DNA from 3 places in the Amycolatopsis mediterranei genome. Region 2 is predicted to be linked to each of the others. Evidence: riboswitches for the same ligand, from Rfam matches in the RefSeq annotation. Region 2 holds a riboswitch; each other region holds the start of a gene.
What was found. A riboswitch is a leader RNA that binds a small molecule or an ion and turns the genes downstream of it on or off. The one in region 2 is predicted to bind S-adenosylmethionine.
Positions count from the first base shown of each region.

Region 1 (9,613 bases), 1.8 Mb from region 2:
CGGCTGGGTTCGAGGAGCTGTTCCGGGTGCTGCGCCCCGGTGGCCGGCTGCTGCTGTCCGCGCACGAGAAGTGGCTGCCCGTGAGCAGGCACGTCCTGGCCGACGAAGCCGCCGCCGCGGGCTTCGCCGACCTGCAGACCTGGACCTGGGAGCCGCCGGGGTTCGCCGCGCTCGCCGCGCAGCTGCGCGCCGTCAAGCCCGTCTAGCGGGTGTCCGTGCGGATCGGGTGGCCCTCGGGCACCTCGACCAGCACGATGCGCGTGCCGTCCGGATCGGCGATCCAGGCCTCGTCGAGGCCCCACGGCATCCGCTGGGCGTCCTGCACCGGCTCCAGGCCCTTCGCCTTGAGGTCGGCCAAGGTGCCGGCGAGGTCCCGGACCTGCAGCCAGAGCACCAGATCGGGCGACGAGCCCGTCTCACCCGCCCCGGAGACCTCCAGGGAGCCGTGGCCGAGGAAGAACACGGTGCCACCCGGGAATTCCCGCTCCACGGCCAGGCCGAGGGTGTCGCGGTAGAACGCCGTGGACGCGGCGACGTCCCGCGGGCGGATCAGCAGCCGGCTCTTCAGGATCTCCATCCGACCATCCCTACCGGACGGGCTCAGGCGGCCGCAATCGCGGCGACGCCGGACAGCACGATCACCGACCCGGCCAGCCGCCGCCCGGCGTCACGCTCGCCCAGGACCAGCCACGCGGCGAGCCCGCCGAACACGATGCTCAGCTCCCGGGCGGGCGCGACCAGGCTGACCGGCGCCATGGTGAGGGCGAACAGCACGAGGATGTAGGCGATCGGCGACAGGACCGCGACGAGCACGACCTCGCGGCGCTGTTCGCGCCAGATCCGCGTCACTTCGGCGCGATCGGCCAGGGCGCCGGGCACGAGCAGCACGCTCTGCAGGACCGAGCCGAGGCCGAAGTAGACGACCGGGGGCACGCCGAGGCCGGTCACCGAGTGCGCGTCCCAGAGCGTGTAGCCGGCGATGACGGCCCCGGTCAGCAGGCCGTGGAGGATCCCGGCTTTCACCGCGCCGGGGTCGCCCGCCGTGCGGCCGGTGCTGATCACCAGCACCCCGGCGACGACCAGGAACGCACCGAGCAGGCCGAGCGGACCGGGCCGCTCGCCGAGCACCAGGACGGCGGCCAGCACCGACAGCAACGGCCCGGTGCCGCGCGCGACGGGGTAGACGACGGAGAGATCCCCGACGCGGTACCCGTGCTGCAGCACGACGCCGTAGCCGATGTGCAGGACGGCGGTGACCGCGGCGGCGAGCAGCCAGCTCCACTGTGGACGGTGGTGGCCGACGACGAGCAGCACGACCGTGACCGGAAGCAGCAGGATGGCGCCGGCCGTGTAGTAGAGCCAGACGAACTGGGTGCCACCGGAGGAGATGCGCTTGGCCACCAGGTTCCAGGCGGCGTGCATGACGGCGGCGGCGAGGACAAGGGACAAGGCGGTGGCGTTCAGGGGACCCCTTCGGGTGTTCGCGCGCGCGAACACCCCGGTCCTCCAGGCTTTTGCCCCGTCAGATGAACGACCGGCCGTCCGGGCCCGCCGATGGTGCCGCTCGGACCAGGCCCACCGGTCCTGGTTGTGTGGTGCGGGCGGCACGGACCGGCGACGGAACCCTAGGCACTGCCGTCGCCCACGGTACTCCCGGCTCCGGATGCCGGCGGCCCGGCTGTTAGAGTGGTCGCTCGCTGCCCGTGCGGCATTCCGTCATGGAGGAAACCTGCTTTTCGGAGCGGGGCCACTTCAGCGCGGCGGCGAATCTCACCGAGTGAAACAGGAGTTGCCCTATGGCCAACATCAAGTCGCAGATCAAGCGCATCACGACGAACGAGAAGGCGCGTCAGCGCAACCAGGCGATCCGGTCCTCGGTGAAGACCGCGATCCGCAAGGTCCGCGAAGCCGCCGAGGCCGGCGACAAGGCCAAGGCCGTCGAGCTGCAGCGCGACGCCGCCCAGAAGCTGGACAAGGCCGTCTCGAAGGGCGTCATCCACGCCAACCAGGCCGCCAACAAGAAGTCGGCGCTGGCCAAGCGCGTCAACGCGCTCTGAGCTGGTTGATTTCTGAGCAGGCCCCGGCTTCGGCCGGGGCCTTCTTCATGTCCGGACTTCGCATCAGACTCTTCGCGTCCAGGCTTCGCGTCGAGCTTCGCGTCTGGGCCCTTCGCGCCCGGGCTCTTGCGTCGGCCCTTCGCGTCCAGGCCCGTTGCATCCGGGCCTCGTGTCCAGGCCCTTCGCGTCCAGGCCCGTTGCATCCAGGCTTCGTGTCCGGGCCCGGCCGCGGTCAGCGGTCGCCCTTGGCCGCCGCCACCTCGAGGACCGCGCGCTCCAGCGCGTAGCCCGGGTCCGCCGCCACGCCCTTGACCTCGGCGTTCAGTCGCGCGACCACGCGCATCGCCGTCGCGAGACCGTCGGGGTTCCAGCCGCGGGACTGCCCCTGTGCCTTGCGGATCTTCCACGGCGGCATGCCCAGCTCGCCCGCAAGCTGATTCGGGTTGCCCCGGCCCGCGCCGGAGACCCGGGCGATCGTCCGGACCGCGTCGGCCAGCGCGTCGGCGACCAGGACGTGCGGGACACCCAGCTGCATCGCCCAGCGCAGCGACTCCAGCGCCGCCGCACGGTCGCCGCTGACCGCCTTCTCCGCGACCGCGAAGCCGGTGACGTCGGCACGGCCGCGGTGGTAGCGGCGGACCGCGTCGGCGTCGACCGTGCCGCCCGTGTCCGCGACCAGCTGCGTCGCCGCCGAAGAGAGTTCCCGCAGGTCGGAGCCCACGGCGTCGAGCAGGGCGGCGACCCCCGCCGGGTCGATCTTGCCGCCCACCCGGCGCACCTCGTGGCGCACGAACTGCTCCCGCTCGGCCGGCTTGGTCAGTCTCGGGCACTCGGTGATCTCGGCGCCGGCCTTCTTCAGCGCCGTCGGCAGCGACTTGCCCGCCTTGCTGCGGCCGCCACCGGTGTGCACGACGACGAGCACCACCCCGTCGGCGGGGTCCTTCAGGTAAGCCGCGACGGCGTCGGCCAGCTCCTGCGAGATGTCCTGCGCCGACTCCAGGACGATCACCCGGCCTTCGCTGAACAGCGACGGGCTGACCAGCTCGGCCAGCTCGGGCGCTGTGAGATCGGACACCCGGACCCGGGTCAGCTCGGCGGTCGCGTCCATCACGCGGGCGGCGGCGAGCGTCTCGCGGACGGCCCGCTCGATCAGCAGTTCTTCCTCACCCAGCACCAGCTGCAGCGGGGCCGGGGCGGTGGCTTGCGCGGTCACCCGGGAATCCTCTCACTCGTGCTCCGGTGCGCCCGCTCCGGTGATGTCGAGCGGCCACCGTGGCACGGCCCGAGCGCGATGTCGTACGGTGTAGCCGAGGCAGCCCGCCCCGGATCTCCGGCGTGCGCGCACCGACAACTGAATACCGCTCATCCAGAGGGGCAGAGGGAACGGCCCGACGAAGCCCCGGCAACCGGCGTACAGCCTGTCATCCCGCGATCGCGGGATAGCTGACGACCACGGTGCCAATTCCGGCCCGCTTCGGCGGGGCAGATGAGGAAAGGAACCTCGCGATGACCGCCACCCTCGGCACGACCTCCACCACCAAGACCCCGGATCTCGGACCCGCCGTCGAGCTGGTGTCGAAGGAAGAGGGCCACCGGCAGCCGCTCGCTCCGGAGTTCGTCTCCGCCGAAGACTTCTCACCGCTCGAGGTCGCCTACGACTTCGGCCGCGTCCGCCGCGAAGACATCGAAGCCGGCCCCAAGAACATCTGGCGCTACAAGAAACTCCTTCCCGTTCCGTCCAACGTCGAAGAGATCCCGAACACCGAGCCGGGCGCGACGCGCCTGGTCCGCGCCGACCGCCTCGCCAAGGAACTCGGCCTCAAGCGCGTGTGGGTCAAGGACGACACCGGCAACCCGACGCACTCGTTCAAGGACCGCGTCGTCGCCGTCGCGCTGGCCGCGGCCCGCGAGTTCGGTTTCGAGGTGCTCGCGTGTCCCTCGACCGGCAACCTGGCCAACGCGACGGCCGCCGCCGCGGCCCGCGCCGGCTGGCGGTCGGTCGTGCTGATCCCCAAGTCTCTCGAGCGCGCCAAGATCCTCACCACCGCGGTGTACGACGGCGACCTCATCGCCATCGACGGTAACTACGACGACGTCAACCGCCTCGCCACCGAGCTCGCCGGCGAGCACCCGAAGTGGGCGTTCGTCAACGTGAACGTCCGGCCGTACTACTCGGAGGGCTCGAAGACGCTGGCCTTCGAGGTCGCCGAGCAGCTCGGCTGGCGCATCCCGCCGCAGATCGTCGTGCCGATCGCCTCCGGTTCGCAGCTGACCAAGGTGGACAAGGGTTTCCGTGAGCTGGGGCAGCTCGGTCTCGTGGACGCCAGCCCGTACAAGGTGTTCGGCGCGCAGGCCACCGGCTGCTCGCCGGTGTCGGCCGCGTTCCGCGCCGGCCAGGACGTGGTCCAGCCGGTGAAGCCGGACACGATCGCCCGCTCGCTGGCGATCGGCAACCCGGCCGACGGCCCGTACGTGCTCGACATCGTCAACCGCACCGGCGGCGCGATCGAGGACGTCTCCGACGAAGAGGTCGTCGAGGGCATCCGCCTGCTGGCCCGCACCGAAGGCATCTTCACCGAGACGGCCGGCGGGGTCACCGTCGCCACGGCAAAGAAGCTGGTCGAGACGGGCAAGCTGGACCCGGACGCCGAGACCGTGCTGCTCATCACCGGCGACGGCCTCAAGACCCTCGACGCGATCGAGAACCACGTCGGCCCCAAGGCGACCCTGCCGCCCTCGGCCGCAGCCGTGAACAAGGCCCTCGGCTACTGATCATCAGCCGTTCGGGGGCGGGCGAGGCGGCTCGCCCCCGAACGGCAATACCCCCTTCCGCACTTCTGGGCCGTTAAGGTCGGCATCCACCAGTGGATCGACTCGTTCGCGGAGGTTCGGGGTATGCGGTGGGCTGCGGACACGTCCGGCGATCTCGGCACGCATTGGATGATCACTGCCGAGCGTGACGGCCAGCAGCTGCCGGTGACAGTTGTCGCGAAGTGGCAGTGGTACAAGAAGGGATCCCGGCGAGACCGGCTGAGATACGCGGTCATCGAAATCGCCGCTCTCGCCGGTTCGGCCGCGATTCCGGTGGCCGCCGCTGCCCATCTCGACTCTGTCGTCATCGCCGCTCTGGGCGCGTTCGTCCTGATCGCCACCGGGATCCGGACCACCTTCGGGCTGCACGAGAACTGGGTGGAGCACAGCCAGATCGGCTACGCGATCGAGCGTGAAGCCGCATTGTTCCTCCATTCGTCACCGCCTTACGATCGCGCGGACGCTGTCCAAGTGCTGGTTGCCCGGGTCGAAACCCTGTCGGACGAGGGTGGGCAGCAGTGGGCTCGACGTCGGATGAGCGTCGAACGCGGCCGCCAAAGCCACGAGACTCCGCGGAAGCCCGTCGAATGACGGCCCTCCTGGTCACCGGCGGGGCGGCCCGCGCGGCTCACCTCGGCGGACTATCGCCGTTCCGGTGACCACTGCCGTGTCTCCGTCGACATCCGTCCGAGTCACCCGCGCGCCGAGCGCAGCCAAAGTGTCCATTGTGGACTTGCTGGGGTGCCCGTACGTGTTTCCCGCGCCCACGCTGACCAAGGCCACCTGTGGGGCCACCGCCGCGAGGAACGACGGCAGCGAGTAGCGGCTGCCGTGGTGCGGCACCTTCAACACCTCCGCCTTCAGATCTCCGATGTCGGCCAGCAGGTCTGCCTGCGCGGCCAGTTCGACGTCGCCGGTCAGCAGGACCCGGCCCGCCGTGGTCTGCGCTCGGAGCACCACCGAGCTGTTGTTGATCGTCGTGCCGTCCTGTGGCCCGTCCGAGCGGGCCGGTACGTAGCGCGGGCCCAGGACGTCGAGCGCCAGGCCTGGCCAGGCCAGCCGCTCACCCGGATTCAGCTCCACCAGCGGCACCGCCCGCCGGGCGGCCTCGGTAGCCACCTGGCGCCACGCCCACCCGGGCGACCGCCCCGGGCCGACGGCGATCGCGCCGACCGCGCGGCCGTCGAAGACCGAAGCGAGGCCGCCGATGTGGTCGGCGTGCAGGTGGCTCAGCACCAGCAGCGGGATCCGGTCGACCGCCAGCCGGTGCAGGCACTCGTCGACCGGCCCCGGCTCGGGTCCGGCGTCCACAACGACCGCCCGTCCCGGCTCGGCGGTCGCCAGCACGACGGCGTCGCCCTGGCCGACGTCGCATTCGACCATCGCCCAGTTCCGCGGCGGCCACGCCGGCGCCAGCACCCGGACCGGCACGAAAACCAGCAGCGCGCCGGCGACGAGCACCGCCATCAGCACCCGCACCCGCCGTAGCCGGACCGCGAGCACCAGCACCACGAGGACGGCGGCGGCCAGGAGACCGCCCACCCAGCCACCGGGCCAGGCGATGACCGCGCCCGGCGCTCGCGCGCCGTGCCGGGCGACGGTGATCAGCCACCGGGCCTCCGGGTCGGCCAGGTGCACCAGGACCTTCCCGGCGCCCGGCCACCACGGGCCGGTGACCGTCGCCAGCACGCCGAGCACCGTCGCCGGGGCCACCACGGGCGCGGCGAGGACGTTGGTCAGCACCGAAACCAGGCTCACGGAACCCGCCATGCCCGCGAGCACCGGCGCCGTCACCAGGAAAGCCGCCAGCGGGATCGCCAGTCCTTCCGCGAACCCAGGCGGGATCCCGCGGCGGACCAGGGCATCGGCCCAGCGGGGCGCGAGCAGGACCAGCCCGCCGGTGGCGCACACCGACAGCGCGAAGCCGAAGTCCGTGGCCATCGCCGGATCCGCCACCACCAGCAAGCACACCGCGAAGGCCAGCGCGGGCAGCGCCGAACCGCGGCGGCCCAGCGCCAGCGCCAGGAGCGCCACGGCCGCCATGACACCCGCGCGCAGCACGCTCGGCTCCGGGCCGACGAGGACGAGGAACCCGGCCAGGCACGTCCCGGCCGCCGCGGCCGACAGCCGGGGTCCGAGCCGGAGCAGGCGCAACAGGAGCAGTACCGCCCCGCAGATCACCGCGAGGTTGCCGCCGCTGACCGCGGTGAGGTGCGTGAGGCCCGCGGAGACGAACTCCTGCTCGACGCGCGGGGACAACGCGCTCGTGTCGCCCAGTACCAGTCCCGGGAGCAGGCCCGCGGGTTCCTCCGGCAGGACCTGGCACAGGTCGTGGAGACCGGTGCGCAGCCCGGCGGCCGCCCGCTGCCACCACGGCGCCGGGCCGGGCGCGCCCGGCGGGCCGCGCACCGACAGCACCGCGGCGGTCAGGTCCGAACCGCGTGGCGGCATCAGCAGGCCGTTCGCAGTCACCTCTTGGCCCGGTAGCAGCGACGCCCACTGCTCGACCGGAGCCAGCAGCAGGACGCGGCCGGCGGAGGAGACCGGCCGTCCGTCGACCGATGCTGTGCGCACGTCGGCGGCGAGGACGACGGACCGGGCACCGGCTTGCCGGTCGGCGTACCCCGCGCTGCGCACGGGTTTCGGGCGTTCGGCGACGACGACCCGCAACGCCGCCGGCAGCCCTTCTGCGGCAGAGGCGCGAAGTTCGTCGCTTTGGGCTTCGCGGATTCGCCAGGAGATCGGGCCGGCGGCGAGGAGGCCCAGGATCAGCAGGGCTGCCGCCGCGTCGCGGGCCCGGGGCCGGCCGCGGGCCCGCCACAGCACCAGTCCGGCCAGCACCGCCGCGGCGAGTCCGGTGGCGACGGCCGTCCACCAGCCGAGCAGCAGGCCGGCCAATGCCGCCAGCCAGCAGGCCGCTGCTGCTGGGACGAGCCGCATGTCCTGCCGGGTGTCGGTGACAGTGCTCATCCGAGGGCCGCCTGGTCTCGTTGGCGAGCGAACTTGCCCGCGCGTGCCGCTGCCAGCCCGGTATTGGTTACGAGGGGAGTACTCATCCGAGCTTCACCTGCTTCCGCATCCGAACTCGCTTTCGTCTGTGCCGTCGGGAAACCTCGCCCGATTGCCATTTCTCCCGCGACAAGCGGGCCGGCCTGCGCCGCCCGGACCAGGTGGGTGCGGCCACAGCGACCGAACTCGCCCCATTTCGCGGGCACTGACTGCAGCCAGCCAGGTAGCCGCCATCGGGAAAAGCCTCGCCCGATCGCGCCCCGTCCCGCGACGAGCACTTCGGCCTGCGCCAACGCTGACCGGACCGGCCGGGCCGCGGCCACCGGAAACACGCTCGCCCGGCCGCCACCCCTCCCGCGACAGGCGACCAGCCAGCGCCTATGCCGCCCGGGCCCACCGGGTCGCGGCCACTGGAAAGGCGCCAGACCGATCGCGGCCCCTCCCGCGACGAGTGGGCCAGCCGTCGCCCACGCTGCGCGGGCCAGGCGGGTGGCGGTCACCGGGAAGGCGCTCATCCGACCGTCACCTTCTCCCGCAGTTTCTGGAACTTGCTTTCTCCGATGCCATCGACGTCGCGCAGCTGCTCGACCTTGGTGAAGCCGCCGTGGTCGGTGCGCCACTGGACGATGCGCTTGGCCATCACCGCGCCTACTCCGGGGAGCGTGTCCAGCTGGTCCGCCGTTGCCGTGTTGAGGTCGACCTTTGCGTCGGCCTGCGGGGCGTCCGGAGCTGCCGGCGGCGCCGGGATGCCGACCGCCAGCTGCTCGCCGTCCGTTACCTTGCGGGCCAGGTTCAGTGCGCCCATGTCCGCTCCCGGCTCGGGGCCGCCCACCGCTCGCAGCACGTCCGCCACCCGGGCGCCCTGGGGCACCGTGACCAGGCCCGGCGACCGGACACGGCCGATCACGCTGATCACCAGACCCGCCGGTGGCGCGGCGCGCGCCTCCGCCGCCGGTCTGGCGCTGGGCAGCGCGGGCGGTGGCTCGGGCGCCGGACCGCCGCCCACGAGGGCGACCGCGCCGAGGATGATCACCACGACCGCTGCGAGGACGCCGGCCAGTGCCCAGCGGCGGCCGGTACCGGCCGGTCCACCCGGCAGCCAGCGCCGGATCAACCGGCCGCCCGGGCCGACCGTGCTCGCATCGGGCGACAGCTGGTCGGCCAGCCAGGAGAGCCGGTCGTTGACGGGAGAGCCCGGATCCCGGGCGGACTGCTCGAACACACGATCGACGTTAGGGCCCGCGGGGAGGGTCCGACAGGGGTGGCGTCGCTTCCTGTGGACAACCGGGGTGTTGTGGATGGTTTCCGGGACCGAGCCCGGGAGCGGCCGGTTCCGTCGTCCGCCCGTGGTACGGGCGCTAGCTTCGGGGCAAGACCGTCCGCTGGACGACGACCCCCAGCACGCCGGGACCCGTGTGCGCCCCGATCACCGCCCCCAGCTCGGAAACCACGCAGCCCGCCGAGCGCGGCACGGCCTCCTCGAGCCGGTTCGCCAGCTCGACCGCCCGCTCCGGCGACGCGAGGTGGTGGACGGCGAGCTCGACGTCGTCCTCGGCCGCCGCCTGGGCCGCGAGCTCGACCAGGCGCGCGATCGCCCGGTTCATCGTGCGGACCTTCTCCAGCGGCAGGATCCGGCCCTCGGACATGTGCAGCACCGGCTTCACCGCCAGCGCCGTGCCCAGCAGCGCCGCCGCCGGGCCGATCCGGCCGCCGCGGCGCAGGTGGTCCAGGGTTTC
Region 1 covers NZ_CP100416.1:7,651,513-7,661,125, forward strand. The annotation lists gene ISP_RS34275 (class I SAM-dependent methyltransferase) at 1-206, shown strand, start outside; gene ISP_RS34280 (VOC family protein) at 203-577, opposite strand; gene ISP_RS34285 (EamA family transporter) at 601-1,464, opposite strand; gene rpsT (30S ribosomal protein S20) at 1,797-2,057, shown strand; gene holA (DNA polymerase III subunit delta) at 2,290-3,270, opposite strand; SAM riboswitch class I at 3,417-3,550, shown strand; gene thrC (threonine synthase) at 3,564-4,829, shown strand; gene ISP_RS34305 (DUF4231 domain-containing protein) at 4,953-5,459, shown strand; gene ISP_RS34310 (ComEC/Rec2 family competence protein) at 5,472-7,838, opposite strand; gene ISP_RS34315 (ComEA family DNA-binding protein) at 8,389-9,099, opposite strand; gene ISP_RS34320 (DegV family protein) at 9,236-9,613, opposite strand, start outside.
Region 1: it holds a riboswitch for S-adenosylmethionine, as region 2 does, so the genes downstream of both, thrC (threonine synthase) here and ISP_RS42605 (methionine ABC transporter ATP-binding protein) in region 2, are expected to answer to the same signal.

Region 2 (9,613 bases):
GGCCGCCGCGGGCGCCGGTTCCTTGGCGAGGGCGCGGCGGTTCAGGTACTCCTCGATGCCGCCCGGGAGGTGGGTGATCCGGCCGTCGCCGAACAAGGCGACGATCGTGTCGCACACCCGCTCCACCAGGTAGCGGTCGTGGGAGACCACGACCATCGTGCCCGGCCAGCCGTCGAGGAGGTCCTCCAGCTGCTGCAGCGTGTCGATGTCCAGGTCGTTCGTCGGCTCGTCGAGCAGCAGCACGTTCGGCTCGGCCATCAGCAGCCGGCACAGCTGCAGCCGGCGCCGCTCGCCGCCGGAGAGGTCCGCGACCGGCGTCCACTGGCGCGCCTGGGGGAACCCGAGCTTCTCGCCCAGCTGCGACGCCGTCATCTCCTGCTTGCCGAACACCACGCGCCCGGCCACCTGCTCGATCGCCTGCAGCACACGCAGGTCGCCGGGCAGGTCGTCGAGCTCCTGGCGCAGGTGCGCGAGCGCGACGGTCTTGCCCTCGATCCGGCGGCCGGTCGAGCCCTCGATGTCGCCGCCGAGCAGCTTCAGCAGCGACGTCTTGCCCGAGCCGTTGATGCCCACCAGGCCGATCCGGTCGCCCGGCCCGATCCGCCAGGTGACGTGGTCGAGCAGCGTCCGCTCGCCGACCTGGTACGTCGTGTCTTCCAGCTCCAGCACGGTCTTCCCGAGCCGCCGCTTCGCGAACGCCTGCAGCTCGACGGAGTCCCGCGGCGGCGGGACGTCGGCGATCAGCGCTTCGGCCGCCTCGATGCGGTAGCGCGGCTTCGACGAGCGTGCCTGCGGGCCGCGGCGCAGCCACGCCAGCTCCTTGCGGGCCAGGTTCTGCCGCTTCTCCTCGGCCGTCGCGGCCAGCCGCGCCCGCTCGGCGCGCGCGAAGATCCAGTCGGCGTAACCACCTTCGTACTGCTCGACGCGGCCGTTCGCGACCTCCCACGTCAGCGTCGCGACGGTGTCGAGGAACCACCGGTCGTGCGTGACGACCACGACCGCGATCCGCCGGGTCAGCAGGTGGTCGGCGAGCCACTGGACACCTTCGACGTCCAAGTGGTTGGTCGGTTCGTCGAGCACGACGAGGTCGAGCTCGCCGGTCAGCGCGGCCGCCAGCGAAACGCGGCGCCGCTCGCCACCGGAGAGGTTCGCGGTCGGCGTGTCGAGCCCGATCGCGGTGATACCCAGACCGTCCACAATGGATCGGACGCGCGCGTCCGCCGCCCATTCGTGCTCGGCGCCGTAGCGTTCGAGCACGACCTCGCCGACGCTGCTGCCGTGCGGCAACTCGGTCCGCTGGGTGACGACGGCCATCCGCAGGCCGCCGACGTGGCTCACCCGCCCGGAATCGGGCTCGGCGAGTCCGGAAAGGACTTCCAGCAGGGTGGTCTTGCCGCCGCCGTTGAGGCCGACGACGCCGATGCGCTGCCCGGCCGCGACGCCGAGGGAGACGCCGTCCAGGAGCGGGCGAACCCCGTAGGACTTGCTCACCGACTCGAGATTGACCAGGTTGGCCATCCGTTCAGCCGATCCTTTCAACGATGATGAACCGGGTCGCCACGACCATGGTCGCGTCGTCCACGGTGAATTCCGGATCTTCGAGCGCGGCGCGCATTTCGTCGCCCTGCCAGTACTCCGTGTGGCCGGCGCGCCATCCGGCGACGCTCGTGTCGCCCTCACCCTCGTCGAGCGCGTGCTGCAAGTCCACTTCGGACAGAGGAAGCACGCGCACCTCGGTGGTCTCGAGCACCGCGACCCCCACGCCGGCCGAGTCGATCATCAGCTCGCGCTCGCCGACGACAGGCAGCTCTTCGCCGTACTTCTCGTACTCGGCGACCAAGCCGGTGGTCGACGTCTTCTCCCCGCGCAGGATCGCCGCGACCAGCTTGTCGCGCAGCGGGCCGGGGAACGCGAACTCGGCGTGCTTCACGCGTGCACCCGCGGCGGCGTCGGCCGGTTCGCGTCGTCGCCGCCGACCACGCGGGCGCCGGGGACCGGGCCGTGGGCCACGCGGACCGTCCGGCACACGCCGGCACCCGACAGCTCGGCCGCGACCTCCACCGCCGACTGCGCGTCTTCGCAGAGGAACGCGCACGTCGGGCCGGAGCCGGACACCGTGCCCGCGAGCGCGCCCGCGTTGACCCCCGCCCGGAGCGTGCGGCGCAGGTCGGGCCGCAGCGAGACCGCCGCCGCCTGCAGGTCGTTGCCCAGCAGCAGGGCCAGCTGGCGCGGGTCGCCGGAGGCCAGCGCCTCGACGACCGGCGTGTGCGAGCCGATCCGGGGCGGGTTGCCCGCCGCGCGCAGGCGGTCCAGTTCGCCGAACACCTTCGGCGTGGACAGCCCTTCGGCGGCGAAGGCCAGCACCCAGTGGAACGTGTGCCGCGACAGCACCGGGACCAGCTGCTCACCGCGGCCGGTACCCAGCGCGGTGCCGCCGTAGAGCGCGAACGGGACGTCGCTGCCCAGGCCGGCGGCGATTTCGGCCAGCTCGTCCCGGGTGACGTCGAGGTTCCACAGGCTCGCCAGCCCGACGAGCGTCGCCGCGGCGTCGGCACTGCCGCCCGCCATGCCGCCGGCCACCGGGATGCCCTTGCGCAGCACCACCCGGACCTTCGGCTCCCCGGCGCGGCCGACGTGCCCGGCCAGCGCTTCGACCGCCCGCCAGGCCAGGTTCTTCGGGCCGGTCGGGACCGAGCCCTCCCCCTCGCCGTAGACCTCGATGCCGGGCTCTTCGGTGACCGCGACGGTCACTTCGTCGGTCAGCGACAGCGCCTGGAAGACGGTCACCAGCTCGTGGTAACCGTCTTCGCGCAGGTCGTCGACCGCAAGGTGCAGGTTCACCTTGGCCGGGACCCGGACGGTGACTGGGGGCGGAACTACGGCGAGCACCCGACCAGCCTACGTGCCCGCCGAAACGCCCCGATGCGACCTGCGCATCGGGGCGTTCGGGAGCTACGGGTCAAGCGGCCGCGACGCCCTGGGGCCCGCGGGCGGTGTACGTCACGTGGCCGCCGCGCTCGGCGACCCACGCCAGCGCCGCGTCGGCCCGCTCGCCGCGGACGCCGAGGCGGAACCGGCCGACCGGGGTGTCGCCGACGCGGGTCAGGCCGCCGCCGATGGTGGCGAACTCGACGTCGAAGCGGCCCGCGGCCTCGGGCAGCAGCGCGCCGACCGAGGCGAAGCCGACCAGCACGACGTCGGCCGAGCGGTCGTAGCGCGCCGCCTGCGAGCGGGCGGTCTCGATGGCCGGCAGCAGCGCCTGCGCGGTGCGGCTGGCCGGGTCCGAGATCAGGTCGAGGACCGTGCCGCGCTCGACGACCGTGCCGTCCTCCAGCACCGCGACGTCGTCGCAGACCCTGCGGACCACGCCCGCGTCCGGCGTCGTGACGACGACGGTGACGCCCAGCTCGGAGCGCGCCCGGTCGAGGACGGCGAGCACCGCGCCGGCCTCCTCCGGGTCGACACCGGCGGTCGGGTCGTCGGCCAGCAGCACGGCGGGGGCCGCCGCCAGGGCCTTCGCGACCGCGACGCGGCGCAGCTGACCGGCGGACAGCTCGCTGGGCCGCTGCGCGGCGCGCGGGGTCAAGCCGACGAGGTCGAGCAGCGAGCCGACCCGGCTGCGGCGCTGCGGGCCGTCGATGCCGAGCTGCTCGAGCGGGGAGGCGATGTTGCCGGCGATGGTGCGTTCGGCGATCAGCTCCGGTTTCGTCGAGACGACGCCGAGCTGGCGGCGGATCTCCCGGAGGCGGCGGCCGTCGAGGGTGCCGGTGTTGAGGCCGTCGAGGCGCACGACGCCGCGGTCGGGGCGCTCCTGCAGCGCGATGCACCGGGCGAGAACGGACTTGCCGGACCCGGCGGGACCGACCACGCCGAAGAGCGAGCCGGCCTGGACTTCGACGCTCACGTCCCGCAGCGCGACGACGGAATTTCCATTGGTGGCAAAGGTTTTCGACAGATTTTCGACGGTGATCACGAAGGCTCCAGAAAACGGGGTGCACGCATGGCGGCACCCGGCCGCAAGCAAGTTCCGTCCTGTTCGGACGGTGCATGAAGAAGAGGTGGACCGGCTACGACAAGCTCAGTTGGAGCGTCGACATGCGGTCACGGAGCGGCGGCCTTCGTCGACTACGCGACGCCTGGTCAGGAGCAGGGGGCGAGCTACCCTCTTCATCGAAAACGGCCTCCATCGGTCCTGGCGGTAGCACCTGCCCTGTGGAGGGTGGTTGCTGCGACTTCGGCGAGCCAGGTCTCTCAGTCGCTCGGGATGGACGTACTGAGTAAAACCGATCCCGAGGAGCGAACGCAAGCCCGTTGGCCCAGATCACACGAGTGGAGGTGTCCGAATGGCGGGATCACGGGCGGCGAGGGCGTATTTTCACGCTTCCACTGTGGATATCCCACGGGCGGATGGCTAACGCGCGGCGGCGATCCGGGCGAAGTCGTGCACGTCCAGCTGCTCGCCGCGGGTCCGGGGGTCGATCCCGGCGGCCGTCAGCAGCTCGCCGGCGCGCTCGGCCGAGCCCGCCCAGCCGGCGAGCGCGGCCCGGAGCGTCTTCCTGCGTTGTGAGAAGGCGGCGTCCACCAGACCGAAGAGCAGCTCCCGGTCTTCGGACGCCGTCGTGTCGCCGCGTTCGAAGGCGACGAGCGCGGAATCGACGTTCGGCACGGGCCAGAACACCGAGCGTGGCACGGCGGCGACCTTGCGTGCGGAGCCGTACCAGGCGAGCTTCACGCTCGGCACGCCGTAGATCCGGCTGCCGGGGCCGGCGGCCATCCGGTCGGCGACCTCGGTCTGCACCATGACGAGGCCCTTCCGGAGCGAAGGTACTTCGGCCAGCAGGTGCAGCACGACGGGCACGGCGACGTTGTAGGGCAGGTTGGCGACGAGGGCGGTCGGCTCACCCAGTTCTCCCCGGGTGACGCGCATGGCGTCGGCCCCGACGACGTCGAGGTTCCCGGCGACCTCGGGTCCGCGCTCGGCGACGGTCTTGGGCAGCCGCTCGGCGAGCTTGGGATCGATCTCGACGGCGACGACGTGGGCACCGGTGGCGAGCAGCCCGAGGGTCAGCGACCCGAGCCCGGGCCCGACCTCGAGCACGACGTCGCCCGGAGCGACGTTCGCCAGCTCGACGATCCGGCGGACGGTGTTGGGATCGTGCACGAAGTTCTGCCCGAGCTTCTTCGTCGGCCGCACGTCGAGTTCGGCCGCCAGCCCGCGGATCTCGGCAGGTCCCAGCAGTTCAACCACCGGACGAGCCTACTTGACCCCGGAACTCGCGTGATCAGCGGCGGAACTCGCGTGATTGGCGCACGCGGAACGGCCCCCGTCCACTGAGGACGGGGGCCGTTCCGGGAAAGCGTCAGGCCTTCTTGCCGCAGACCGGCCAGGCGCTGTAGCTGCCGCCGCGGCCGGCCTTGACCTTCTCCGCGATCGCGATCTGCTGCTCACGGGAGGCCTGGTTCGGCAGCGCGGCGTACTCGTCGCCGCCGTAGGCGTTCCACGTCTGCTTGTCGAACTGGAGGCCGCCGTAGTAGCCGTTGCCGGTGTTGATGGCCCAGTTGCCACCCGACTCGCACTGCGCGATGCGGTCCCACGCGGAACCGTCGCCGACGTCCGGGGTCGGGGCCTGCTTGGTGCCGACGTGGATGATCTTCGGCTTCGGCTGGGTGAGGACCTTCTCGGAGACGCTCTCGCGAGCGACCTCCTTGCCGTTCTTCTGCGTGACCTTGTAGGTCACTTCCTTCTCACCGGGCGTGCCCGGGTCTTCGACCGAGGTCTTGCCCTTGGCGAGGTCCGGGTCGTCGACCTTCTGCTCGGGCGGGTCGATGGACTCCTTCTGGACGACCGTCGAGACGCCGGTGCGGCTGATGTGCACCTCGGCGCCGTCGGTCAGCTTGACGTCCAGACCACCCTCGGCCTGGTCCTCCGGGCCCAGGGTGAGCTTGTACTCGCCCAGGAACTCCTTCGTCGTGACCGCGGTCGTCTTCACCTGCTTCGGCGCGTTGGCCCCGTCGTACAGGGTGATGTTCTTGAGGGTCTTGATCTCGACGGTCGCGCCCTGCAGGGGCAGTTCGCCGTCCTTCGGCATCGACATCCACGTGCCGGGCTTGTCCATGCCGGTCATGCCCAGCTGGGACAGCGCGTCGCCGAGGTGGGTCGCACGGACCCAGGAGGTGTGCTCCGCGCCGTCGACGATCATCTTCAGCTGGCGGCCGCGCTCGAGCTTGATGACACCGCCGTCGCCGACCTCCGCCTGCGGGGAGGGGGACAGCGAGTCGTGCGCGCCGACGGACAGGCCCGCGTCCTCGAGCACCTCGCCGACGGTGCCGCCGAAGGAGTGCACGGTCTGCTGGTGGCCGTCGACGTCGACGGTGATGCTCTTGTTCATCGCCAGCGCGGCCGCGCCGCCGCCGGCGACGCTGATCATCACGCTGAGGACGGCGCCCTTGAGGAACCGGCGCTTCCAGATCTTGGTGGTCTCGCGCAGACCCTCGTCCAGCGCGGCCCGCTTGGCCTGCGGGGACGCGGTCCGGTCCGACTCGATCTCGTCCGGGATGACGATCGGCGGCAGGTACGTCGTCTCGGCGTTGATGAGCCGGATCAGCTCGTCGACGTCGACGTCGATCTCGGCCATCATCGCGTCGGCGTCCGGGCCGAGCGCGGCGAGGATGTCCTGCTGCGTGATGTTCGGGTCGTCGGAGAAGTCGAGCTGGCCGTACGCAGTGTTCTCGAAATCGCGCTCGAGGACGGCCGCGGAGCGCGCTCCAGCCTGTCTGCTACCTGTCACCGGGTCGTTCCCTTTCCCAAGACATCGTTCGGGGCGACGTCTTTACGTCTGGGCCCGCAGCCGGCGCCATCGTCACGGTTCCAGGCCGTACCGCTCCTGGTTCCGCTTCCCCGACGTGCACTGACGTGACTGTGGGCGTAACAGCCGGCAACTGCATGCGCAGTACCGACCGGCACGATCACGGGACAGTAACGGGTCGCGGCGGGTTGCGCAAACACCCCCCGGAGTGTCGTGATCTGGGTCACTCCATCAGGTGGACGAGCGGGGAACCCTGTTGTCGCAATGCGTTCAACCCGTTGTGACACTGGGGAGTCGGTAGACCCGCTCGGCGGTGGTCCGGACCGCTTCGGCGACTTCGTGGACAGCTTCGCCCCTGAGCGCCGCGAGGTGACGGACGGTGTAGGCGGCGCCGAACGGCTCGTTGGGCCGCCCACGGAACGGGTGGGGGGTCAGAAACGGTGCGTCGGTCTCGACGAGGTACTGCCCCGGTGGGCAGAGCCGGGCCGCGGCGTGGAGGCCTTTGGCGTTTTTGAACGTGACGGTGCCCGCGAAGGAAAGGACATATCCCGCTTCGACGCACTGGCGGGCCATTTCCGCGTCCCCGGAAAAGCAATGGAAAATTACGGCATTCGGCGCACCCTCTTCGGCCAAGATGCGCAGCACGTCGTCGTGGGCCTCGCGGTCGTGGATCATCAGCGGCTTGCCCAGCCGCTTCGCGAGGTCGATGTGCCAGCGGAACGCCTCCTGCTGGGCGTCGTGCGGCGAGTAGTCCCAGTAGTAGTCGAGGCCGGTCTCGCCGACGGCGACCACGCGGTCGCCGGCCGCCAGGCGCTCGACCTCGGCCCGCTCGGCCTCGCCGAACTCCTTGGTCCGGGTCGGGTGGATCGCGACCGCGGCGAAGACGCGCCGGTCCCAGCCCGCCGCCTCGACGGCCCAGCGGGCCGAGGCGAGGTCGTCCGCGACCGTGACGACGCGGGCGACCCCGGCGCGCTCGGCGCGGTCGACCATGGCCGTGACATCGGCCGCGGTGACCGCGCCGCACGCGTCGAGATGGGTGTGCGCGTCCACCACCGACACCGGGAGCCGGTCCGGGACCGGCGGCAGCTCGCGCTTCTCGTCACCCATGCACTACCTCTTAATCCTTGACGATCGGTGCCCACTCCGGGCCGGTCTCACCCAGCGCCGGGTCGAGCTTGGTGAACAGCGGCGACGGCTTGGCCAGTGGCTTGCCGACCTCGATCGGCGTCGACGCCCACTTCGCCTGCTCGGCCGCGTAGTCGCCGGTGAGGATCGGGTTGACCCGGCCGGCGATGTCGAGGTCGTCGACCTCCTTGAGCTCCGGCTGGGCCGCCCAGACACCGGTGCCGCCGAGGGCCTCGTGCACCTTCTGCGCCGAGTGCGGCAGGAACGGCGTCAGCAGCGTGTTCGCGTCGCTGACGACCTGCAGCGCGGTGTGCAGCACGGTGTCGCGCCGCGTGGGGTCGTCCTTGAGCTTCCACGGCTCCTGGTCGGAGAGGTACTTGTTCGCCGCGGTGACGACCTTCATCGCCTCGGCCGCGGCCAGCTTGAACCGGGACCGGGCCAGGTGCGCGCCCGCGGTGTCGAACGCCTTGCGGGACAACGCCTTCAGGTCCTCGTCGGCCGCCGTCGGGGCCTCCGGGCGCGGGATGGCGCCGACGTTCTTGTGTGCCATCGAGATGGACCGGTTGACCAGGTTGCCCCACTCGTTGGCCAGCTCGAAGTTGGTCCGGCGGACGAACTCGTCCCAGGTGAAGTCGGTGTCCTGGGTCTCCGGGCCGGCGACCGAGATGAAGTACCGCAGCGTGTCCGGGCCGAAGTCGCGCAGGAAGTCCTCGACGTAGATCACGCGCCCGCGCGAGGTCGAGAACTTCGAGCCGCTCATGGTGAGGAACTCGCTGGAGACGATCTCGTCGGGCAGGTGCAGCTTGCCGTACTTGCCGGGCTCGCCGCCCTTGTCGCCCTCGCCGTTGTGGCCGAACAGCAGCGCCGGCCAGATCTGGGCGTGGAAGGTGATGTTGTCCTTGCCCATGAAGTAGTACGACCGGGCGTCGGCGTTGTTCCACCACTCCTGCCACGCGTCCGGGTTGCCGGAGCGCCGCGCCCACTCGACGCTGGCCGAGAAGTACCCGATCACCGCGTCGAACCAGACGTAGAACCGCTTCAGCGGCTGGTCTCGCCAGCCTTCGAGGGGGATCTTGACGCCCCAGTCGAGGTCGCGGGTGATCGGCCGGGGCCGCATGTCGTCGATCAGGTTCTTGGTGAAGTTGAGGACGTTCGGGCGCCAGTCGGTCTTCGTCGACAGCCAGTCGCCGAGGGTCTTGGTGAACGCCGGCAGGTCGAGGAAGTAGTGCTCGGTCTCGACGAACTTCGGCGTCTCGCCGTTGATCCGCGACTTCGGGTTGATCAGCTCCGCGGCGTCGAGCTGGTTGCCGCAGTTGTCGCACTGGTCGCCGCGGGCGCCGTCGAAGCCGCAGATCGGGCAGGTGCCCTCGACGTAGCGGTCGGGCAGCGTGCGGCCGGTGGACGGGCTGATCGCGCCGCGCGTGGTCTTGGGCACGACGTAGCCGTTGCGGTGCAGCGCCAGGAAGATCTGCTGCGTCACCTCGGCGTGGTTGCCGGTCGTGGTCCGGGTGAACAGGTCGTAGGACAGCCCGAGACCCTGCAGGTCGTTGCCGATCTGGCGGGTGTACTTGTCCGCGGTCTCCTGCGGGGTCGAGTTCTCGTTGTCCGCCTGGACGGTGATCGGGGTGCCGTGTTCGTCGGTGCCGGAGACCATGAGCACCCGGTTGCCGGCCATTCGCTGG
Region 2 covers NZ_CP100416.1:9,412,933-9,422,545, forward strand. The annotation lists gene ISP_RS42590 (ABC-F family ATP-binding cassette domain-containing protein) at 1-1,518, opposite strand, end outside; gene ISP_RS42595 (ASCH domain-containing protein) at 1,523-1,930, opposite strand; gene ISP_RS42600 (4-(cytidine 5'-diphospho)-2-C-methyl-D-erythritol kinase) at 1,927-2,889, opposite strand; gene ISP_RS42605 (methionine ABC transporter ATP-binding protein) at 2,960-3,973, opposite strand; SAM riboswitch class I at 4,181-4,271, opposite strand; gene rsmA (16S rRNA (adenine(1518)-N(6)/adenine(1519)-N(6))-dimethyltransferase RsmA) at 4,412-5,248, opposite strand; gene ISP_RS42615 (resuscitation-promoting factor) at 5,361-6,788, opposite strand; gene ISP_RS42620 (TatD family hydrolase) at 7,077-7,913, opposite strand; gene metG (methionine--tRNA ligase) at 7,924-9,613, opposite strand, start outside.

Region 3 (9,613 bases), 4.5 Mb from region 2:
CTCGCCTCCGTGCTGGCCGTGCGCGTGTCGATCCGGCTCGGCCTGCCCTCGCTGCTGCTGTACCTGGCCATCGGCGTCCTGCTGGGCGAAGCCGGCTTCGGCATCCGGTTCGACAACCCCGGGCTGACCCAGTCGCTCGGGCTCGCCGCGCTCGTCATGATCCTCGCCGAAGGCGGGCTGACCACCCGGTGGTCGGCGGTGAAACCCGCGCTGGGCCGCGGAATCGCACTGTCCACAGTGGCCGTCGTGGCGAGCGTCGCGGTGACCGGCGCGGCGCTGCACTGGCTGCTGGGCCTGGACTGGCGGCTGGCGCTGCTGTGGGGCGCGGTGCTCGCCTCGACCGACGCGGCCGCGGTGTTTTCGGTGCTGCGTACCGCGGGCATCGGCCACCGGCTCACCGGCGCGCTCGAACTCGAGTCGGGCATCAACGACGCGCCGGCCTACATCGCCGTCGTGGTGCTGGCCGAAGGCACCACTGTGGACTGGACGCTGCCGCTGCTGGTGGTCTACGAGCTGACGGCGGGCCTGGTCATCGGGCTCGCCTTCGGCTGGCTCGGCGGGTTCGCGCTGCGCCGGGCCGCGCTGCCGGCGACCGGCCTCTACCCGCTCGCCACGGTCGCGGTGTGCGTCGTCGCGTACTCGTCCGGGCAGCTGCTGCACGCGTCCGGGCTGCTCGCCACCTACGTCGCCGCGCTGGTGCTCGGCAATTCGCGGCTGCCGCACCGGTCGGACACGCTGTCGTTCGCCGAGGGCCTGGGCTGGCTGGCGCAGATCGGGCTGTTCGTGCTGCTCGGGCTGTTCGCGTCGCCGGGCCGGCTGCTCGACGCGATCGTGCCGGGCCTGGTCGCGGGCGGGGTCGTGCTGCTGCTGGCGCGGCCGGTCTCGGTCGTCCTGGCGATGCTGCCGTTCCGGCTGCCGTGGCGGGAACAGGCCTTCCTGTCGTGGGCCGGGCTGCGCGGCGCCGTGCCGATCGTGCTCGCCATGATCCCGCTGTCGCAGGGCCTGCCGGGCGCGCAGCGGCTGGTCGACGCGGTGTTCGTGCTGGTCATCGTGCTGACGCTGGTGCAGGGGGCGACGCTCGGCCCGCTCGCGCGCCGGCTCGGGCTGGCCAAGAAGTCCGAGCCGCACGAGGTCGAGGTCGACTCCGCGCCGCTGGACGAGCTGGGTGCCGAACTGCTGCAGGTCCGCATCCAGCCGGGCTCGAAGCTGCACGGCGTGTACCTGTCCGAGCTGCGGCTGCCCATCGGGGCGACGATCAGCCTGGTCGTGCGCGGCGGCGCGGGCTTCACCCCGCAGAAGACCAGCCGGCTGCAGGAGCACGACCAGCTGCTGGTCGTCACGACGAGCGCCGTCCGCGACGCCGCCGAGCGACGGCTGCGCGCCGTCGACCGGGCCGGGCGCCTGGCCCGCTGGAAGGGCGAATCCGGCCGCTGAGCACGCTCTGTGACCGGCGTCTCAGAATGTGAGGCGGGGGTTGGCCACCGGCGGCGTTCTCGGTTACCTTCTGGCTCAGGTCATGAGTGCCAGCGCGAAGCCCCGGCTTGCTGGCCGGCAACCCTCCTACCGCGGTGGGGTGCCCCGGGTGAAGACCGGGCCGGTCGCGCCGTGCGACGGGCAAGCGCGGGCCCCTCGCCGGGGTCCCCCGGATCGCCGAGGAGGCACCCCGATGACTCTCGCCATCGACCGCACCCAGCTCGAAAGCCCCGCAAGCCCCGAAACCCGCGCCGTCCCCGCCGTGGCGGGCGCGTCGCTGCGGGTTCCGCTGGTGACCGGCGGGGACATCGGCTACGCCAACCTCGACCACGCCGCGAGCGCCCCGTGCCTCGAGGCCGTCCGCGGCGCCGTCGACGAGTTCCTGCCCTGGTACGCCAGCGTCCACCGCGGGGCCGGCTTCGCGTCGCAGGTCTCCACCAGGCTCTACGAGCGCACCCGTGACACCCTGCGCCGCTTCGTCGGCGCCCGGCGGACCGACACCGTCGTCTTCACCCGCAACACCACCGACTCCTTCAACCTCCTCGCCCGCAGCCTGCCGCGGCACACCACGGTGATCGTGTTCGACACCGAGCACCACGCCGCGCTGCTGCCGTGGCAGGGGCCGCACGTCCGGCGGATCCCGACCCCGCGCACCCGCCTCGCCGCGGTGTCCGCTGTGGACGAAGCACTCGCGGACGCCCCGCAGGGACCGCGGCTGGTCGTCGTCACCGGAGCGTCCAATGTGACCGGTGAGCTGCTCCCGGTGGCGGAAATCGCCGCGGTGGCCCGGAAACACGGCGCCCGTATCGCGCTGGACGCCGCCCAGCTCGCCCCGCACCGCCGGATCTCGCTCAAGGAACTGGACGTCGATTACGTGGCCCTGTCCGGCCACAAGCTGTACGCGCCCTTCGGCGCGGGTGCGCTGATCGGGCGCGCCGACTGGCTGCGCGCGGCCCGGCCGTACCTCGCCGGCGGTGGCGCGACCAAGCTCGTCACCGAAGACGCCGTCGTCTGGAACACCGGCCCGGAGCGCCACGAAGCCGGTTCGCCCAACACGGTCGGCGTATACGCGCTCGGCGTCGCGTGCGAGACCCTGAGCCGGAACTGGGACGTCGTCGAGGCGCACGAACAGGCTCTGCTCACCCGGCTGCGCAAGGGCCTCGAGAGCATCCCCGGCTGCGCCGAGCTGCGGTTGTTCGACGCGCCGGTCGACCGGGTCGGCACGGTCAGCTTCGTCGTCGACGGCTTCGACCCGGGCTGGCTCGCCGCGGTGCTGTCCGCCGAGTACGGCATCGGCGTCCGCGACGGCGCCTTCTGCGCCCACATCGCGGCCAAGCGGCTGATCGGCGTCACCGGCGGCGACGGGCAGCAGGCGGTTCGCGTCAGCCTCGGCCTCGGCAGCACGGAAGAACACGTCGACCGCGTGCTCCTGGCGCTGCGGCAGATCGTCGCCCGCGGAGCGCGTTGGGAATACGCGAAGGTGGACGGCCGCTGGGCGCCGGTGGGCGACCCGCGGGAGCTGCCGCCCTTCTGCTGAGCGCTAGCCTGCAGCGATGGGGAGAGGGCCGCGTTTCTGGTTTCCGCTGGCACTGCTGGGATTCACCGAGATCGGCCTGGTCGCGGTGCAGCTGCCGGCCCGCCGCAGCCCGGCCGAGGACGAAGCCGCGAATCTCCTGCTCGAGCCGACGGTCCCGCACGGGACGACCGAGTACAGCCAAGCGCTGAGGTTTCCCCTGGAGGATTTCCACACGGGGGGGCACCGGCCCGCCGATCGGGCCCGGCTGGCTGGTCGGGCTCGGCGTGGTCCTCGCCGGCACGGCCGTCTGGTACGCGCGGGCCCGGCGGCCCGTCCGCACCGGGTGGTTCGTCCTCGGCACGATCGGGGCGCTGCTCGCCGTTCCGCTGCTCGACCTGGTCGGGTCCTGGCAGTTCCGGCTCGGCGACGGGCTGCGCGGCCCGCTGCTGGCGACGCTCGGCCTGCTCGTCCTCGCCGCGTACGAGCGCAGCCGGTTCGTCCTGCTGACGACGGTCGCGTTCGCGCTGGTCGCCGTGGTGCTTTCGGCGGACCTGGTGGGCATGCTGGTCTCGGCGCTGATCCTGCTGGCCGCCGCCTTCACCGCGTTGCTGCGGCAGCACCCCCGGACACCCTGACCGCCGGATTCGCGCAGGTCGCGCCGGTGTTCCTGACGCCGGTGGCGGCCTCGCCCGCCGCGGCGGGCGAGCCGTTCGCGCCCGCCGCCGGACGGGCCCGACACGGCCTGGCCGCCGCCGTGGACAATGGACCGGTGAGCACCGAGCCCAGCCACTCCGAACCCGACACCGCCGCGCCCGCCGATGCGGTGCCCGATCCCGCCGCGGACGCGCCCGAGAACCCGGAGATCCCGGCGAAGCCGCTGCTGCCCAAGCGGCGGGTCGGCTGGGTCTTCGCGGTCGCCGTCGTGTTCTGGGCGATCGACCTGGTGACGAAGAACCTGGTCGTCGCCAACCTGGAGGGCAAGGAGCCGGTCAAGGTTCTCGGCGGCCTCATCTACCTGCAGGTGATCCGCAACCCCGGCGCCGCGTTCTCGATGGCCACCGGCATGACGTGGGTGCTCGCCCTGGTCGCACTCGCCGTGGTCATCGCGATCATCTGGCTGTCGCGGCGGCTGCGGTCGATCGGCTGGGCGATCGGCCTCGGCCTCGTGCTCGCCGGCGCCACCGGCAACCTGACCGACCGCATCTTCCGCGCGCCCGGCGGGCTGCAGGGTCACGTCGTCGACTTCATCTCGGCGTTCGCCCCGAACGGCAAGGGTTTCGCGATCTTCAACATCGCCGACTCCGCGATCTGCGTCGGCGGCGCCCTGATCGTGCTGCTGTCGCTGCTGGGCAAGGACTACGACGGCACGTCGACCAAGGACAAGAAGCTCGAGAAGACGATCGAGAAGGCACAGATCGAGAAGGCACCGGAGGAGCAGGCGTGAGCTCGCGGATGCTCCCGGTGCCCGACGGGCTCGACGGGATGCGCGTCGACGCCGGCCTCGCCAAGCTGCTCGGGCTGTCCCGCACGGTCGTCGCCGAGCTCGCCGAATCCGGGGACGTGCTGCTCGACGGCCGTCCCGCGGGCAAGTCCGACCGCCTCTCCGGCGGCGGCCTGCTGGAGATCACCCTGCCGGAGCCGGCGAACCCGGTCGAGGTCGTCGCCCAGCCGGTCGACGGCATGCAGATCCTGCACGACGACGACGACATCGTGGTGATCTCGAAGCCGGTCGGCGTCGCGGTGCACCCGAGCCCGGGCTGGACCGGCCCGACCGTCGTCGGCGGCCTCGCCGCGGCCGGCCTGCGCATCGCGACCTCGGGTGCGGCCGAGCGCCAGGGCGTGGTCCACCGGCTCGACGCGGGCACCACCGGCGTGATGGTGGTGGCCAAGAGCGAGCACGCGTACACCGTGCTGAAGCGCGCGTTCAAGGAGCGCACGGTCGACAAGGGCTACCACGCGATCGTCCAGGGCCACCCGGACCCGATGCGCGGCACGATCGACGCCCCCATCGACCGCCACCCGCGCCACGACTACAAGTTCGCGGTGGTCCAGGGCGGCCGCCCGAGCGTGACGCACTACGAAGTCGTCGAGGCGTTCCGGGCGGCGTCGCTCACGCACATCAAGCTCGAAACCGGGCGGACGCACCAGATCCGCGTCCACTTCTCGGCGCTGCGGCACCCCTGCGTCGGCGACCTGACCTACGGCGCCGACCCGGTGCTGGCCCGCCACCTCGGGCTCAGCCGGCAGTGGCTGCACGCGAAGACCCTGGCGTTCGCGCACCCGGCGGACGGCCGCTGGGTCGAGTTCGAGTCGGAGTACCCGGACGACCTGGCGAAGGCCCTGGAGATCCTGCGCGACGAAAGCTACTAGTCCTCGATCGACCAGGTGATCGTGCGCTCGTCCGGCTCCGGCCGCGGGCTCCAGCGGACCGAGACCACGCGGGTGGCGTCCGGGAGGACGTAGACCGTGTGGCCGCCCAGCGTTTCGCCCGGGTTGACGCCGATCTTGTGCGGGGGCCGGGACGTCAGCGACACCGGGGCCTTGCCGATCGCCTGGCCGTCGGCGGCGAGCAGCTCGAGGTAGTTGTCCGGCAGCGACGCGAACGGGATCGAGCCGCGGTTGGTGATCTCGGTGTGCACCACCACCGCGCGTTCACCGGCTTCCAGGCGGTACCCGGCCGCGCTGAACAGGTAGTCGGCCGGGTCCTGGACTTCCAGCAGCTGCACCGACAGCTGCTCGCCCTCCAGGCCCTGCGTCTCCCTGACCTCGCCGAGCCTGGCCCGCTTGCCGGCGGCGGGGCCGCTCGGCCGGGCGGGTTCGTCGCCGCGGGCCCACGACGCCGTCTGCGGCACGCCCCACGTGCTCACGGCCGGGTCGAGCGGCACCGGAGGCGGCGTGAACGGCCGGGGCGGGTGCGGCGGCTGCTGCGGTGGCGGGCCGGGGTAGCGCCCGGACGGCGTCCCCTGGACGTGGTGCGGCCCGGACGGCGTGCCGTGGACGTTGTAGGGCCCCGAGGGCGCGCCTTGCACGGTGTACGGCCCGGAGGGGGCGCCCTGGACGGTGTACGGCCCCGAAGGCGTCCCCTGGACCGGCGGGGCGGGCTGCTGCGGCACGGGTTGTGAAGGCGGCGGGAACTGAGGCCGGTTCGCCCACGACGGCGGGGCGCCGGCGATGGCCGCGCGCAGGCCGTTCGGGTCGCTTTCGACGCCGACGAGCAGGGGGAGCCCGCTGCCGGAGAGGGCGACCAGCCGGTAGGCGACCTCGCGGGGATCCATGCCGACCTTGGCCGCCAGCTCGTGCACCGCCGCCTTGCCGAGGTCGGCGAGCGCGGCGAGCAGGCGGGTATCCACGGGATCGGTCACGGCCACACCGGAAACGCTACCGCCTGGCCGCTCCGCGCTGCCCGAGGCGGTCCGCCCCCGGCGAACGGCTCGGGCGTTTCTGTCGGTGATCTCCGTTAGGGTCGGCCGTGAGCACATCAGCCGAAGCTGGGGGTCCTGCCATGACCGCGGTCACCGAACTCGCCGACGAGTTCGTCGAAGCGCTGTTCGCCGCCGATCCGCTGACGCCGGCGCTGCTGGGCCTGCGGCCGGCGGAGCCCGGCCTGGCGGATCTGTCCGCCGAGGCCGAGCGGGCGTTCCGGGCCCGGCTCACGCAGTTCCTCGGCCGGGCCCGCGCGCTGGAGACCGAGGGCCTCCCGGCCGAGGACCGCGTCACGCGCGAAGTGCTGATCACCACGGCCGAAAACCGCATCGCGGCGATCGACAGCCGGATGACCGAGTTCACCGTCACCGACCTCTCCGTCGGGATCGCGGCCGGCCTGCTCATGGCGTTGCCGATGACGACGGTGACGGCGGGCGAAGCCGCGGAGGCCCAGCTCGGCCGGCTGGCCGCCATCCCGGAGTACCTGCGCCAGGCCGCGCGGCGGCATGCCGACGGCATCGCCGGCGGCCTGCTCCCGGTGGCCCACCTGGTCGACGCCGCGATCGCCCACCTCGACCGCTACCTCGCCGACTCCGACGCCGACCCGCTGCGCCGCCAGCCCGCGCCGGACGAGGAGTTCGAGCGGCGCCGGGAGGAGCTGCTCGCCGACGTCGTCCGGCCGGCCTTCGCCGAGTACCGCGAGTTCCTGAGCACCGAGGTCAAGCCGCACGGGCGGCCCGCGGACCGGACCGGCCTGTCGTGGCTGCCGGGCGGCGACGAGACCTACACCCGCTTGGCCCGGATGCACACGACCACCGAGCTCACCCCGGACGAGCTGCACCGGATCGGCCTCGACACCATCGAGGCGCTCGCCGTCGAGTACCGCGAGCTGGGGCTGAAGGTCTACGGCACCGACGACCTCGCCGAGATCTTCACGCGCCTGCGCACCGACCCGGCGCTGCGCTGGCGCAGTGCGGACGAGCTGCTGGAGACCGCCCGCACGGCCGTCGCCCGCGCGGCCGCGGAAGCCCCGAAGTGGTTCGGCCGGATCCCGGAGCAGCAGTGCACGGTCGAAGCCGTGCCGTCGGAGGTCGCGCCCGGCGCGCCCGCGGCGTACTACCTGCGCCCGGCCGCCGACGGCTCGCGGCCGGGGATCTACTTCGCGAACACCCACGACGCCACCGAGCGGTTCCGGCACATGGCCGAAACGACCGCGTTCCACGAAGCCGTGCCGGGCCACCACTTCCAGATCAGCATCGCGCAGGGGCTCAGCGAGCTGCCGCTGCTGCGCCGCATCGGCATGTTCAACGCCTACATCGAAGGCTGGGGCCTCTACAGCGAGCGCCTCGCCGACGAAATGGGCCTCTACTCCGACGACATCGCCCGCCTCGGCATGCTGGCCGGCGACTCGCTGCGGGCGGGCCGGCTGGTCGTCGACACCGGGCTGCACGCGCTGGGGTGGAGCCGGCAGCAGGCGATCGACTACCTGCTGGAGCACACCCCGGAGTCGCGCCCCGAGGTCGAGTCCGAGGTCGACCGCTACATCGCCTGGCCGGGCCAGGCGCTCGGGTACCTGGTGGGGCGGCGGGAGATCCAGCGCGCCCGGACCCACGCCGCGCAGCGGCTCGGCTCGCGGTTCGACGTCCGCGCGTTCCACGACCTCGTGCTGGCCGGCGGCCCGCTGCCGCTCTCGGTGCTCGCCACCGTCGTCGACGAGTGGGTGGCCGGGCACGGCGACACCGTCGACGGCCTGGCGAGCGAGCTCGTCGAGCTGTCGTTCGAGCAGGAGCCGTTGCACCCGTCGGTCCTCGGCCTGCCCGGCGACCACGACCGGCTCGCCGACCAGACCAGGCAGGCGCAGGAGCGCTTCCGGGCCGCGTACACGGCCATCGCCGCCCGGGCGCGGGCGCTGGCGACCGACGGCCTGACGCCGGAAGAAGCCGTCACGCGCGAGGTCGTGATCGCCGCCGCCGAGGTCGAGGCCGACCGGCTCGGCGCGCGGACCGCCGACCTCGCGGTCAGCGACGGACTCACCTCGCCCGCCCTCGCGCTGCTGATGTACCTGCCGTTCTACCGGCTGGACGACGAAAAGAAGGCGCGCGGCTACCTGGCCCGGCTCGCCGCGATCGAGCCGTTCCTCGCCGACCTGGCCGAGCGGCAGCGCGCGAGCCTGGCCGAAGGGCTGGTGCCGCCGGCGTACCTGGCCCGCGTGGGCATCGAGTACCTCGACCGCTACCTCGGCGCGCCGGAGGGCGACCCGCTGAAGGTCGACACGACGGCGGCCGTCCAAGGCTTCGACGCCGAGCGGGACCGGCTGCTCGCCGAGGTGGTCCACCCGGCGTACGCGCGGTACCGGGACTTCCTGCGCACGGAGGTCGAGCCTGCGGGGCGGCCCGACACCGCGCCGGGCATCTCCCACGTGCCGGGCGGGGCCGAGCGCTACGCCGCGCTGATCCGCGCGGAGACGACCACCGAGCGCACGGCGCAGGACCTGCACGAAACCGGGCTGGCGCTGATCGAGAAGCTCGCGGAGGAGTACCGCGAGCTGGGCGCGAAGGTCTTCGGCACCACCGAGCTCGCCGAAATCTTCGAGCGCCTGCGCACCGAGCCGGCGTTGCGCTGGCGAGACGGCGAAGAGCTGCTGTCCGCGGCCCGCGACGCCATCGCCCGCGCCGAAGCCGTGGCGCCGCAGTGGTTTTCGCGCATCCCGGCGGAGAAGTGCGAGGTCGCGCCGGTGCCCGAGGCCGACGCCGCGAGCGGCACGATCGCGTACTACCTCCAGCCGTCGCTCGACGGTTCGCGGCCGGGCACGTACTACGCGAACACCCACGAAGCGGAGAAGCGGCCGCGGTTCACCAGCGAGGCGATCGCGTTCCACGAAGCCGTGCCGGGCCACCACTTCCAGCTCAGCCTGGCCCAGGAGCTGCGGGACCTGCCGCTGCTGCGGCGGATCGGCATGTTCAACGCCTACGCCGAGGGCTGGGGCCTCTACGCCGAGCGGCTCGCCGACGAAATGGGCCTGTACTCCGACGACGTCTCGCGGCTCGGCATGCTCACGCAGGACTCGATGCGGGCGGGCCGGCTGGTCGTCGACACCGGGCTGCACGCGCTGGGCTGGAGCCGGCAGCAGGCGATCGACTTCCTGATCGACCACACGCCGATGGCGCCGCTGGAGATCGAAGCGGAGATCGACCGCTACAT
Region 3 covers NZ_CP100416.1:3,268,254-3,277,866, forward strand. The annotation lists gene ISP_RS15595 (potassium/proton antiporter) at 1-1,434, shown strand, start outside; SAM riboswitch class IV at 1,513-1,627, shown strand; gene ISP_RS15600 (aminotransferase class V-fold PLP-dependent enzyme) at 1,667-3,010, shown strand; gene ISP_RS15605 (hypothetical protein) at 3,274-3,624, shown strand; gene lspA (signal peptidase II) at 3,651-4,433, shown strand; gene ISP_RS15615 (RluA family pseudouridine synthase) at 4,430-5,359, shown strand; gene ISP_RS15620 (AsnC family protein) at 5,356-6,357, opposite strand; gene ISP_RS15625 (DUF885 domain-containing protein) at 6,492-9,613, shown strand, end outside.
Region 3: it holds a riboswitch for S-adenosylmethionine, as region 2 does, so the genes downstream of both, ISP_RS15600 (aminotransferase class V-fold PLP-dependent enzyme) here and ISP_RS42605 (methionine ABC transporter ATP-binding protein) in region 2, are expected to answer to the same signal.